Regions from separate parts of the Dactylosporangium sp. NPDC050588 genome, predicted to be linked through region 1. Evidence: riboswitches for the same ligand, from Rfam matches in the RefSeq annotation. Region 1 holds a riboswitch; each other region holds the start of a gene.
What was found. A riboswitch is a leader RNA that binds a small molecule or an ion and turns the genes downstream of it on or off. The one in region 1 is predicted to bind cyclic di-AMP.

Region 1 (4,047 bases):
CGTAATTGCTTAGGATCGGAGGCGTTGCGTCGATGTGAGGGCTGCAGGGTCGGCCGGATCGGGGTAGGCGAGCCGTGGATCGAGATCGGGACATGGCGATGGCCGCCATCCGTTCCGTCTACCGGATCACGGGGCGGATCAACACCGGCAGCACCGTCGTCGAGACGCTGAACCGGATCGCCGACGCGGTCGTCGAGCACGCCGGGTTCGGTGCCGCCGTGGTCAACTACCTGCATCCGGAGGGCGTGTACGAGGCGGTCGCCATCGCCGGGTCCGAGGAGGCGCGGGCGGAGCTGCTCGGCGTCCGGTACCCGGCGGCGGAGTTCGACGCGCACCTCGCCGCCGCCGACGAGTGGGGGCAGCTGCGGTTCCTGCCGCACGAGCGGCACAACGACGGCATCCAGTCCTGGATCCCCGCCGCCCCCGACGGCGTGGACGGCATCCCGGAGGAGGAGCGCTGGCACCCCCTCGACGCCCTGTTCGCGCCGCTGTGCGCGCCCGACGGCTCGCTCGTCGGCGTGCTCAGCGTCGACCTGCCCGCCGACGGCAGGCGGCCCGGCGCGTTCCAGCGCGAGCTGCTGGAGATGCTCGCCGCGCAGGCCGGCATCGCGATCAACAACGCCAACCTGGTCGAGGCGCTGCGCCGGGAGCGGCAGCACCTGGAGGCGAGCGAGGCCGCGTTCCGGCTCGCGTTCAACGGCGCCGGCACCGGCATGTGCATGATCGGCCTGGAGGGTGCCGACATGACCCGCCTCGTCCGGGTCAACCCCGCGCTGTGCGAGCTGCTCGGGCGGGACGAGGACGTGCTCGTCTCGATGCGCTTCGGCGACTTCATCCACCCTGACGACTTCGAGCGCAGCCGGGAGGTGTTCGCCGGCGGCGCCGGCACGATCCGCGACTACGAGGTGCGCTGCGTCCGCGGCGACGGCGAGACGATCTGGATCTCCGCGACGATGTCGGTGGTCGCCGGGTCGCCCGCGTTCGCGATCACGCAGATGCAGGACATCACCAGCCGCAAGGCCACCGAGGCCGACCTGGTGCGCAGGGCCTCCCGCGACCCGCTGACCGGCCTGGCCAACCGCGAGGCCGTCGCCGAACCCCTCGCGGCCGCGATCCGGCGGGCCCGCACCGAGCAGGTGATCAGCGCGCTGTTCTTCTGCGATCTCGACGACTTCAAAATCGTCAACGACACCCTCGGCCACGATGCCGGCGACGCGGTCCTCGTCGCCGTCGCGCAGCGCCTCCAGTCGCTGGTGCGGCCCACCGACACCGTCGCGCGCCTCGGCGGCGACGAGTTCGTCGTCCTCATGGGCAACGTCGCCGCCGGCGACCTCGGCGTGCTGGTCGACCGCCTCGAACGCGCCGTCTGCGCACCCGTCACGCACCAGGGGCAGATCATGCGGGTCAGGGTCAGCGTCGGCGTGGCAGTGATCGATGCCACGGTCGAGGACGCGGGCGCCGCGCTGCGGGCCGCCGACCGCGCGATGTACCTGGTCAAGGGCGGTCGTCACGCCGGCGAGGTGACCAGACGGGTGACGGCGTTCGGTGAGCGTTCGGGTGCTCAGGGTGGTATGCCGTTGCTGCGGTTGGCCCGGCCCGAGACGGCCCAGTAGTGTCGTTGCGTCCGCTCCGGTCGACCTGCACCGCATCGGTGCTGCCGGGCGGGCGCCGTCGAGTCGCGATCTTCGCGAGCCGGGGACCCATGCGCGTCCTCTGGGGTGTATCCGTGGCCTGGCCGCGGTAGGGCGAAACTTCCCGCCCGAACCCGTCAGCTAACCCGGTAGGCGGCACCGGAAGGAGTCTGCGTCGATGCCGGCCGCCCGCGCGCCCTCGTAACACCTCACCACTGGTTCCCCCCTTCCAGCATGCCGCCCTCAGGCGGCGTGCCGATGCCGCATGTCTTCTGCCTGCCAACGAAGGAAAACATCAGTAGTGAAGCCCATATTGAAGGTGTTGCCACGCCAGTTCCACCCGCGACATCGCCGGCTGGTGCCCGTGCTCGGAGCCAGGGCCGGCACCGTCTCGGTCGCCGTCCTGTCCGCCACGCTGCTGGGCACCCTGCCGGCTGACTCGCCGGCGTCGATGTTCACCGGCTCCGCGTATGCCGAGTCCGCGGCCGCCTGGTCCTGGCCGTCGCCGTCGTCCCTGTCCGCTTCGGGGCCGTCTTCCGCGCCCTCCGCCGACGCGGCGCCAGCGCCCGCGACGGGACCCCTGGCCGTCGCGGTGCCCGCCGCGCCCGTGCCGCCGGCGCCGCCGGTCGTCAAGCCCGTCGCCGGCCTCGACCAGCGGCAGATGGACAACGCCGCGATCATCGTCAAGCAGGGCCGGGCGCAGGGCATGCCCGACCGGGCCCTGGTCGTGGCGATCGCGACGGCGATGCAGGAGAGCGACCTGTACAACGTCGCCAGCTCCGCCGTGCCCGCGTCCCTCGGGCTGCCGCACGACGGCACCTCGACCGACCACGACTCGGTCGGGCTCTTCCAGCAGCGGGCCAGCCAGGGCTGGGGCACCGTCGCCGAACTGATGAACCCCGCCCACTCCGCGATGCTCTTCTACAACGCCCTCAACCGGGTCGAGGGCTGGCAGCGGATGAGCGTGACCGCCGCGGCCCAGGCGGTGCAGCGGTCGGCGTTCCCCGGCGCGTACCAGAAGCACGCCACCCGCGCTGAGCAGGTGGTCGCCGCCCTCTCCTGACGCTCACCCGCACCCGGCCGGCGCGCCTTCTCGGGGGAGCGCCGGTCAGGCGCGGGTTCTGGATCGCCGGCGGGTGGTGTCGGTCAGGCGCGGGTTCTGGATCGCCAGCGGGGTGTCGGTCAGGCCGGGTGGCGGGTCGCCCAGCGGGCCAGGGCGACGAGCTCGGCGACCGCGGCCGGCTCGGGGATCGCCAGGTCGAGGGCGACCAGGGCCTGCGCGAGGAGGTCGTCGGCCTGCTGGGCGCACCAGGAGCGGGCGCCGGAGCGTTCGACGACCTTCGCGGCGCGCTCCAGGTCGGCCTCGCTGAGGCGGGTCTCGCGGTGCAGCAGGTCGGCCAGCTCGTCGGCGCCCGCGGCGAGGGCGGCGGCGACCGGCAGCGAGCGGCGGCGGCCGCGCAGGTCGGCGAACGCCGGGCGGCCCGTCACGGCCGGGTCGCCCCAGATGCCCTGCAGGTCCTCGGCGAACCGGACGGCCAGCCCGAGCCGGACTCCGAACAGCCGCAGCTGCTCCACCCGCGCCGGGTCGCCGCCGCCGGCGAGCGCGCCGAGGGCGCACGCGCAGCCGAAGAGGGCGCCGCTGCGCTGCTCGACCGCGGAGATGCACGTGCGGAGCAGGTCGTTGCCGGAGCGGCGCCGGGGCAGGGCGGCGTCCAGGGCCGTGCTGAGGTCGGTGTGCTGGCCGTGCAGGAGCTGCTGGACGGTGTCGCCGAGGATGCGGACGCCGGCCCGGTCGACGGACGCCGCCCCGGACTGCCGCCGCGCGTCGGTGCACGGGTCGGGGGTGCCGTGCTGCTCGGTGAACCTGTCCCGGGTCGCCCGGTCCTGCCGCACCGGCTCCCTGCACGGCGCGGCCGGCACGGACGGCGCGGTGTCGGGCGTGGCGCGGCTGGCCTGGCGCAGCGGGCGCGGCACGCGTCTGGTCGGGTCGCCGGTCGCCGCCACGTCGAACGCGAGCGCCAGCATCGCCTGCCCGCCCAGCGTCGCCGGGTGCGGCCCCACCACGCTCCAGGCGGTCGGCCGGTGCAGGCGGGTCAGGTCGCCGTCGAACAGGTCCCGTTGCAGTCCCGACCAGTGGTGCACCAGCTCCACCGCGACGGCGCCCGCCACCGCGTCGTGCGGGTCACCACCGACGGCGCCCGCGCAGACGAGTGTCAGTGCGGCGCGTGTACGGGCGGCGGGCGGATCCTCGTCGAGCCCGCCCAGCTGCAGCTCGGCCACCTCGCGCGACGGCTCCGGGAGGCGCCCGACGGCGGTGCGCAGCGGCGGCCCGACCAGCAGCTCCGCCCATGCGAGGACGTCGTCGACGGTGCGCAGCACGGTGACCATCAGCCGGAAACCCCCGGACGCGGGACCA
Region 2 (4,047 bases), on a different contig from region 1:
CATCGACGACGCGCTGGAGCTGCGCGGGCGGATCTTCGGCGCGTTCGAGCTCGCCGAGCTGGAGACCGACCCGGCCGCGATCGAGCGGTGGCTGACGTTCGTCGTGGTCGGCGCCGGTCCGACCGGCGTCGAGATGGCCGGCCAGATCGCCGAGCTCGCCCACCGGCACCTGCCGGGGCAGTACCGCAACATCGACCCGAAGCACGCGCGGATCATCCTGATCGACGCGCTCGACACGGTCCTGTCGAGCTTCGGCGACCACCTGTCGACGAAGGCGCTGCGGCAGCTGCACACCATGGGCGTCGAGGTCGAGCTCGGCACGAAGGTCGTCGACGTCGACGAGACCGGCATCGAGGTCGAGACGCGCAACGGCCGGCAGCGGATCGAGTCGATGACGAAGATCTGGGCGGCGGGCGTGGCCGCGCCGTCGCTGTCGACGCAGCTGGCGAAGGCGACGGGCGCCTCGACCGACCGGGCCGGACGGCTGGAGGTCGAGCCGGACTGCACCGTGCCGGGCCACCCGGAGATCTTCGCGATCGGCGACATGATGTCGCTCAACCGGCTGCCGGGCGTCGCGCAGGTCGCGATCCAGAGCGGCCGCCACGCCGCCGGCCAGATCAAGAAGCGGCTCGCCGGCGAGGCGACCGGTCAGCCGTTCAAGTACTTCGACAAGGGCAGCATGGCCACGATCTCGCGCTTCTCGGCGGTGGCGAGCGTCGGCAAGCTGCACTTCTCCGGGATCGTCGGCTGGCTCATGTGGCTCGCCGTGCACCTGCTCTACCTGGTCGGCTTCAAGAACCGGGTCACCGCGGTGCTGCACTGGTTCGTCAGCTTCATCGGCCGCGGCCGCTCGGAGCGGGTCGCCACGTTCCAGCAGGTCTTCGCCCGCCGCGCGCTGCAGGAGTACCGCCAGCACCTGCCGTGACCGTTTGGACAAAAGAGAAGGGCGCCCCACTCCCCGGGGCGCCCTCCTGGTCTTCGGCGACTAGCAGCTGAGCGAGCCGGCTCCGACGCCCACGCCGAGGATGCCGACGAAGCGCTGGTACGCCGCGACCCGGCTCTGCACCTGCGCCGGGTTGCGCCCGCCGCACTCGAGGCTGCCGTTGATGCTGCGGATCGTCTCGCCGAACCCGGCGCCGTTGACCATCGCGTTGTGCGGCGTCATCGTGCCCGGGCCGGTCTGCGTGTTCCAGTACCAGAGCGCGGTCTTCATCGCCACGGCCGGGTCGGTCTGCACCAGGTTCGGGTTGCGCAGCAGGTCGATGCCGAGCGCGTCACCGGCGGCCTTGTAGTTGAAGTTCCAGCTGAGCTGGATCGGCCCGCGGCCGTAGTACGCGGCCTGCCCGGCGGGGCAGCCGTACGGCTGGCTCGTGTCGCAGTAGTGCGGGTAGTTCGCGGTGTTCTGCTCCACGATGTACACCAGGCCGCCGGTCTCGTGGTTCACGTTCGCGAGGAACGCCGCCGCCTCCTGCTTGCGCTGGGCGTCCGATCCCGTCTTCGCGAACGCCGGGTAGGCGTTCAGCGCCGCGACCAGGCCGTTGTACGTGTAGAAGGGGTTCCGGTTCGGGAACATCTGGTTGAACTGGGCCTCGCTGACGACGAACGCCCCGTTCGACGGCGGGTTCGTGGTCGGGTTCGGCGGCGGCGTCGTGCCGCCCCCTCCGCCGTTGCAGGTGTACGGGTCCCAGTACCAGGTGCTGATCGTCGGGCTGTACCCCGGGTTGTCGTGCTCGGCGATGTAGTACTTACCGTCGGTGAACTTCACGATGTCACCGGTCACGTAGTTGCGACCCTGCACCCACGCCGGGAAGCTGCACCCGCCCGCGGACCCGGTCTGCGTCGGCGGCTGCGGCGTGCTCCCGCCGCACGACCCCTGGTCCTGCCACACGCCGGTGTTCCCGGGCGGCGCCTCGTTCTGCGTCCACCACTTGGCGAGGAAGTTGTGCCCGTTCCGCGACACCGTGGCACCCCCGGTGTACACGGCCGACGCCTGCCACGCCGGCGCACAGGTGGCCGCCGACGCCGGCAGCATGTTGAAGACGGCGACGACGCCACCGACGACGGCGGTCGCGGCGAGCCCCGCCCACAGGCGCACTCTGGACACCAGATCACTTCCGTTCAGATCGACGCTGAGCCCCCATCCGACCAGCCGCCACCGCGGTACAGGAGCAATCACATCGATTTATGAAGAATCTTTACGGTTCTCCTAACCTCACCTTTCTGAGGTGACTCGGGGTGACACCGGGTGACCGCGGGGTGGCGTAAAACAATCGCCCGGGCGAGAACGTTGCCGGCGGGGTGAGGCCAGTTGAGTGATTTCCGTCACGCGAGATTCTTTCGGCAAGCTTAGGCGACCTGCTTGGACGGCGCGGTTTCGAGAGGTGCGTCACAGCGGCGGACAGGCAGTACGCTGCGCGGTCTGATCGCCCTGGGTAGGCTGGCCGTCGGTCTCGTCCGACATGGCGCCGCCCCCCGCGGCGCCGGGCGCGACTGCCGCCCAATCGCCGGCTCGACACCGGCGAATCGGGGACCCAACCGCACAGTGGGGTGAATCCGCGGGCAACCGCGGTAGGGGTCGTTCCGTCCCGAACCCGTCAGCTAACCCGGTCGGCGGCCGACGGAAGGAACAACGAGCCAGATGTCATCACGACATCCCGGTCGGCGGATCATCGCCGTCCTGATGACGGCCGCCGTCCTCTTCGGGATGGCCGCCACTCCGGCCGCCGCCGAGCCGGGAGACGACACGGGCGACGAGGGATCCAACGCGTCCCTCGCCCAGGTCCTCGACGAGAGCACGCGCGCGTGGATCGAGGCCAAGGACAAGTACGACGCCTCGGTGAAGAACCAGGCGGACCTGACCGCCAAGCTCGCCCAGACCGAGGCCAACCTCGCCAGGGTCACCGAGCAGGTGTCGGCGATCGCCGTCGCGGCGTACCGGACGGGGCCGCTCACCACGTTCGTGGTGCTGATGGACTCCGGGAGCCCCACCGGCTTCGCGGAGCGGGCCGGCTCGATCGACGAGATCGCCCACCACAACGACAACCTGCTGCGCGAGCTCAACCAGCTGAAGCGGGACCAGGCGGCGCAGAAGACGGCGCTCGAGGGCGAGGTCAAGCTCCAGCAGGAGCAGGTCGCCGTCATGGCCGCGAAGAAGAAGGAAGCCGAGAAGGGACTGGCCCAGGCGGGCGGGCCGAGCAACGGCTTCGTGTCGGCCAACCTGCCGCTCGCGCAGCCGTCGCCGCGCAACGCCAGCGGCGGCTGGTCCTCGGAGTCGTGCAAGCAGAAGGACCCGACCACGAGCGGCTGCATCACGATGCGCACGCTGCACGCGATGCAGCAGGCGCAGGCGGCGGGCTTCAAGCGGTTCGTGTCCTGCTACCGGCCGAGCGGGCCGTACGAGCACCCGAAGGGCCGCGCGTGCGACTTCTCGGTGCAGGCCAAGTCGGGCTTCGGTGGCGTCGCCGCCGGTGAGGACAAGGTCTACGGGGCCAACCTGGCGACGTACTTCGTGAAGAACGCGGACCGGCTCGGCGTCATGTACGTCATCTGGTTCAAACAGGTGTGGACACCCGCGGTCGGCTGGCACCACTACAGCGGCGTGGGCGGAGACCCCTCCAGCGACCACACCAACCACGTGCACCTCTCGCTCCTGTAAGCACCGCCAAGACCTCACGTCTGCGTACGGCCGGCCGATAGGGCAACCGTCGACCGGCCGACGCAGGGTGAGGGGATCCGAAGTGAAGCACCGACTCGTGACGCGCAGCGACTTCGACGGCCTGGTGTGCGCCGTCCTGCTGCGTCACCTGGACCTCATCGGCGACATCACCTTCGTGCACCCCAAAGACGTCCAGGACGGCACGGTCGACATCGGCCCCGACGACATCCTGACGAACCTGCCCTACGCGCCCGGCGCACACCTCGTCTTCGACCACCACCACTCGGAGACGCTGCGCAACGCGGGCGACGACCGGACCAACCACATCATCGACGCGGAGGCCCCGTCGGCGGCCCGCGTCATCTACGACCACTTCGGCGGCGCCGCGCGGT
Region 3 (4,047 bases), on a different contig from region 1:
AACTGCGTGTCCGTCCCGCGGGAGCACAACGACTGGGGCTTCTTCTGCGACTACTTCCGCCAGTGGTGGGGCAGCCAGCCCGAGTTCGGCGCCACCCGCGCCGACCGCGACGAGGCGCTGCGCACCGGCGGCTACACGGTGGTCACCTCGCTCGACCCGGGCATCCAGGCGGCCACGCTCAACCAGTCCCTGAGCGTCTACGGCTACGGCAGCGCGCGGTCGATGCCGACGGCCGTCGTCACCCCCGGCACCGGCCGGGTCCTGGCGATGGCCGTCAACCGCCACTACAGCCTGGAACCCAACCCACCGCAGCATCCGCTGTTCCCGAACACCGTCAACCAGCTCATCGCGGGCGGCGGTGGCGTCGCCGGGTATCAGGCGGGTTCGACGTTCAAGATGTTCACCATGCTCGCCGCGCTCGACGCGGGCATGCCGTTGAGCACCAATTTCAACTCGCCGAGCCGGATAGCGACCGTGTGGCCGGCCAGCGGCCCGGGCAGCTGCGGGGGCAGGTGGTGCCCCGGGAACGACTCCCCGAGCTGGATGAACGGGAACCGGACGATGTGGAACGGCTTCGGCCGTTCGGTCAACACCTACTTCGTCTGGCTCGAACAGCAGATCGGCGCGCGCCGCGTGGTCGAGATGGCACAGCGGCTCGGCATCACGTTCCGCTCCGCCGAGGACGCGGCGATGGCGGCCAAGGCGGACCAGTGGGGAGCGTTCACCCTCGGCGTCGCCTCGACCACACCGCTCGACCTCGCCAACGCGTACGCGGCGGTCGCCGCCGGCGGCCTGTACTGCCAGCCGCTGCCGGTGCTGTCGATCACCGACTCCAACGGCAAGCCGGTCGACGCCGCCGCCCCGAAGTGCCGGCAGGCGGTCAGCGCCGACGTGGCGGCCGCCGCGACCGACGCGGCACGGTGCCCGGTCAGCCGGGCCTCGGCGTACGGCAGGTGCGACGGCGGCACGGCGGAGAACGTGTCCGGCATCCTGGGCGGCCGCCCGGTCGCGGGCAAGACCGGCAGCTCCGAGTACAACTCGACCGAGACGTTCGTCGGCTTCACCCCGCAGATCGCGGCGGCCGGCATCGCGGTGAACGTGGACAACCCGAACGACCACGTGGGCAGCGGCGTCTCCGGCTCGGTCAACGCCGCCGTCGCGCAGGCCATGGCGAGCGCGCTGCGCGGCCAGCCGGCCCAGGCGTTCCGGCCACCCAGCCGGGTGCGCGCGCTGGGCCGCTGACCGCGAGCCGCTGACGGTCGTGTCAGGCGGAGTATCCGCGCAGGGCCGCTGACCGCGAGCCGCTGACGGTCGTGTCAGGCGGAGTATCCGCGCAGGGCGGTCCAGTGCGCGAGCTTGGCCGTCGTCAGCGTGTAGTACCCGACGCCCAGGGCGTCCGCGGGGTCGGCGATCTTCACCGTCTTGCCGCCGTCGAGGTACCCCACCACCGTGAGGTAGTGGCCGCCCGGATACGAGTGCGAGTTGCCCTTGTCGTCCACGGTGGAGCCGGCGATGTTGGCGACCACGGCGTAGCCGTTGGTGATCGCGTTGACGACGTCGGCCTGCATCTGGTCGATCTCCGCCTGGGTGGCCGACTGACCGGGGATGAAGTGCGACTTGTAGAAGGAGCTCTTCGTGTACTCGTTGAGCGACCGGGTGGTGTCGTCGGCGGAGTTGGTGCCGTTGACGGTCGTGTGCAGGCTCTGGGCGACCTCGGACTGGGACGGGTACATCGACCGCGCCGTCAGCGCGATCCGGGTCGCCGCCGGGCCGCAGTAGTAGAAGTTCTCCTGCCAGGCGAACCGGTACGCGAGCTCCTTCGCCGCCGGGGCCGCCGGTTGGGTGGGGCTGGCCGGGGCGGCGGGCGGGGTGGGCTTGGCGGGCTTGGACGTCGCCGTGCCGGCGGGGGCCTTCGACGGGGCGGAGGCGGCGTCGGGCGCCGCCTGTGTCCGCTGCCGGTCACGCCCGGCCGGACCGGCGCCGCTTCGGGACGGATCCGCGGCGGTCACCGACTGCGCGTCGGCCACCGGTGCGGGGGTCGAGGCGTGCACGGCCACGCCGACGGCCGCCGTCACCCCGAGGACCGCCGCAGCGGCCGCGATCGGCAGCACGCGGAAGCGTGGCGGGGCGGGGCTCTGGCTCTGGTGCCTGGGTTTGTACAGGTAACTCACGGGTACCTCGACAGACATGCTCGATGACGGCTGCTGTTGCCGGTGCCGGACGTGATCCGGGCAGGGGGGTGCCACGCCGGCCGAGGGCCGGTGCGGTGACGGTCGGCGACTACCGGGCCGGGCCGAGGGTCGAGGTGCCCGAGGTGCTGCGGCACGGGCGATGCCGGGTCAGTGGCTGCACGGAGTGCTCCTTCCGGTGCCGCCTACCGGGTTAGCTGACGGGTTCGGGCGGGAGGATCGCCCTACCTCGAGGCGCTGGCCCCGTGGATTCACCCCGGTGGTGCTCGGTTCCCCGGCTCGCGCGGACGCGACTCAGCGGATCCGCCGCGGTGTCATCCGAGGTGGGTGACGGCAGGCCGGGCGGATGCGAGGACCATATCGGGGGCGCGGGAGGACCCCTGAAACCCCCACGCTGGTCGGCTACCTTGCGTGACGACGACGTGGCGAACGGACCGGGTGCACGCCACGGGCCTACGGGCCACCAGCCCGCCGGTCGGATGCGCCGTGCCCCGGTGCACCTCGCCGACCGCGCCCCGGCCCCGTGCGGCCCGTCCAGTGTCCGGTCGGCAGGTTCGCAGGCCCGGCACCACCCCGGATCCGGGGCCTCCCTAGGCTCGCCGGATGCTTCCGGGCGCCGATGATGACCAGCAGCTCAACGGTGCGACCGCACGCGGTCCCCGACACCTGCGCCGCTCCCGGCGGGGGCGGCACGCGACCCGATTCCGGCTGCGCGCACCCGTGCCGGCCGAGATCCGCCGCTACGCCGTGGGCGCCGTCGCCGTCGTGGCGGTCGGCCTGTCCGCGACGCTGTCGGCGTCGGCCGGACCCGCCGCCGTGCCGGCGGACAGTGCGGCGTTCGCCGTCGACGCCGAACGCCCGGCGACCGGCGGGCAGGCCTCACGCAGCCGCGCCCGGAAACCCGCCGACGGCGCGAACAAGGCCGCGCCGGCACCGACGAAGGCAGTCCCGGCACCGGCGAAGACCACCCCGGCACCCGCCGCCACGCCACCGGCGTCGACGGCTGCGCCGTCGCCGACCGTGCACGCGCCCGTCGGTGGGCTGACCCAGGCCGAGATGAACAACGCCGTCGCGATCATCGACGTCGCCCGGCAGCTGAACCTGCCGCGGCGCGCGGCCGTCGTGGGGATCGCCACCGCCCTGCAGGAGAGCCACCTGCGCAACCTCGCGAACCCGAACGTGCCGGGGTCGTTGCAGCACCCCAACGAGGGCGTGGGGTACGACTACGACTCGGTTGGCCTCTTCCAGCAGCGGCCGAGCTGGGGTTCGGTCGACCAGCTGATGAACCCGCACGAGTCCGCCCGCAGGTTCTACGCGGCGCTCGCCCAGATCCCGGGCTGGGAGCGGCAGGCCGTCACCATCGCCGCGCAGATGGTGCAGCGGTCGGCGTTCCCGGACGCCTACGCCAAGTGGGAAGGGCTCGCAACACAGATCGTCGACGCCGTCATGTAGGAATTCCACGGCGCGGGCCCAGGTCCCTCGCATTGTCACTCGTATTGCCGCCCCGGCCTCGCCCTGATGCGCACGACGATGCCCCCATGTCCATGCACAGGCAGAACACATGAGAGGGCCCAGCCGGACCGCGGCGGCGCTGGTCGCGCTCGCAGTGGGAGCGCAGTTGGGCCTGTCGGCGTGTCACAGTTCGACGAAGAAGCCCACGGCGGCGAAGTGGACCGCTCCGCCGCCGGCGGTCGGGCTGGCCGTCAGCCCGGCGGCGGGCGAGTCGGGGGTGGCGATCAGCACCGAGATCGGCACGAAGGTCAACGACGGGAAGATCACCGAGGTCGTCCTGACCGACGCGGCGGGCCAGCGGGTCGCCGGCGAGTTCCGCGAAGACGGTACGTCGTGGGTGCCCGCC

Region 2: it holds a riboswitch for cyclic di-AMP, as region 1 does, so the genes downstream of both, AB0I21_RS35570 (hypothetical protein) here and AB0I21_RS21405 (hypothetical protein) in region 1, are expected to answer to the same signal.
Region 3: it holds a riboswitch for cyclic di-AMP, as region 1 does, so the genes downstream of both, AB0I21_RS42940 (C39 family peptidase) here and AB0I21_RS21405 (hypothetical protein) in region 1, are expected to answer to the same signal.

What each region holds. Positions count from the first base shown of each region.
Region 1 is NZ_JBFAJA010000029.1:12,808-16,854, forward strand. Features, by position in the region: gene AB0I21_RS21400 (diguanylate cyclase) at 99-1,613, shown strand; cyclic di-AMP (ydaO/yuaA leader) riboswitch at 1,660-1,802, shown strand; gene AB0I21_RS21405 (hypothetical protein) at 1,990-2,694, shown strand; gene AB0I21_RS21410 (polyprenyl synthetase family protein) at 2,814-4,019, opposite strand.
Region 2 is NZ_JBFAJA010000060.1:1,319-5,365, forward strand. Features, by position in the region: gene AB0I21_RS35560 (NAD(P)/FAD-dependent oxidoreductase) at 1-925, shown strand, start outside; gene AB0I21_RS35565 (glycoside hydrolase family 19 protein) at 986-2,104, opposite strand; cyclic di-AMP (ydaO/yuaA leader) riboswitch at 2,493-2,629, shown strand; gene AB0I21_RS35570 (hypothetical protein) at 2,639-3,655, shown strand; gene AB0I21_RS35575 (exopolyphosphatase) at 3,753-4,047, shown strand, end outside.
Region 3 is NZ_JBFAJA010000081.1:16,539-20,585, forward strand. Features, by position in the region: gene AB0I21_RS42935 (transglycosylase domain-containing protein) at 1-1,242, shown strand, start outside; gene AB0I21_RS42940 (C39 family peptidase) at 1,317-2,171, opposite strand; cyclic di-AMP (ydaO/yuaA leader) riboswitch at 2,357-2,499, opposite strand; gene AB0I21_RS42945 (hypothetical protein) at 2,793-3,641, shown strand; gene AB0I21_RS42950 (Ig-like domain-containing protein) at 3,751-4,047, shown strand, end outside.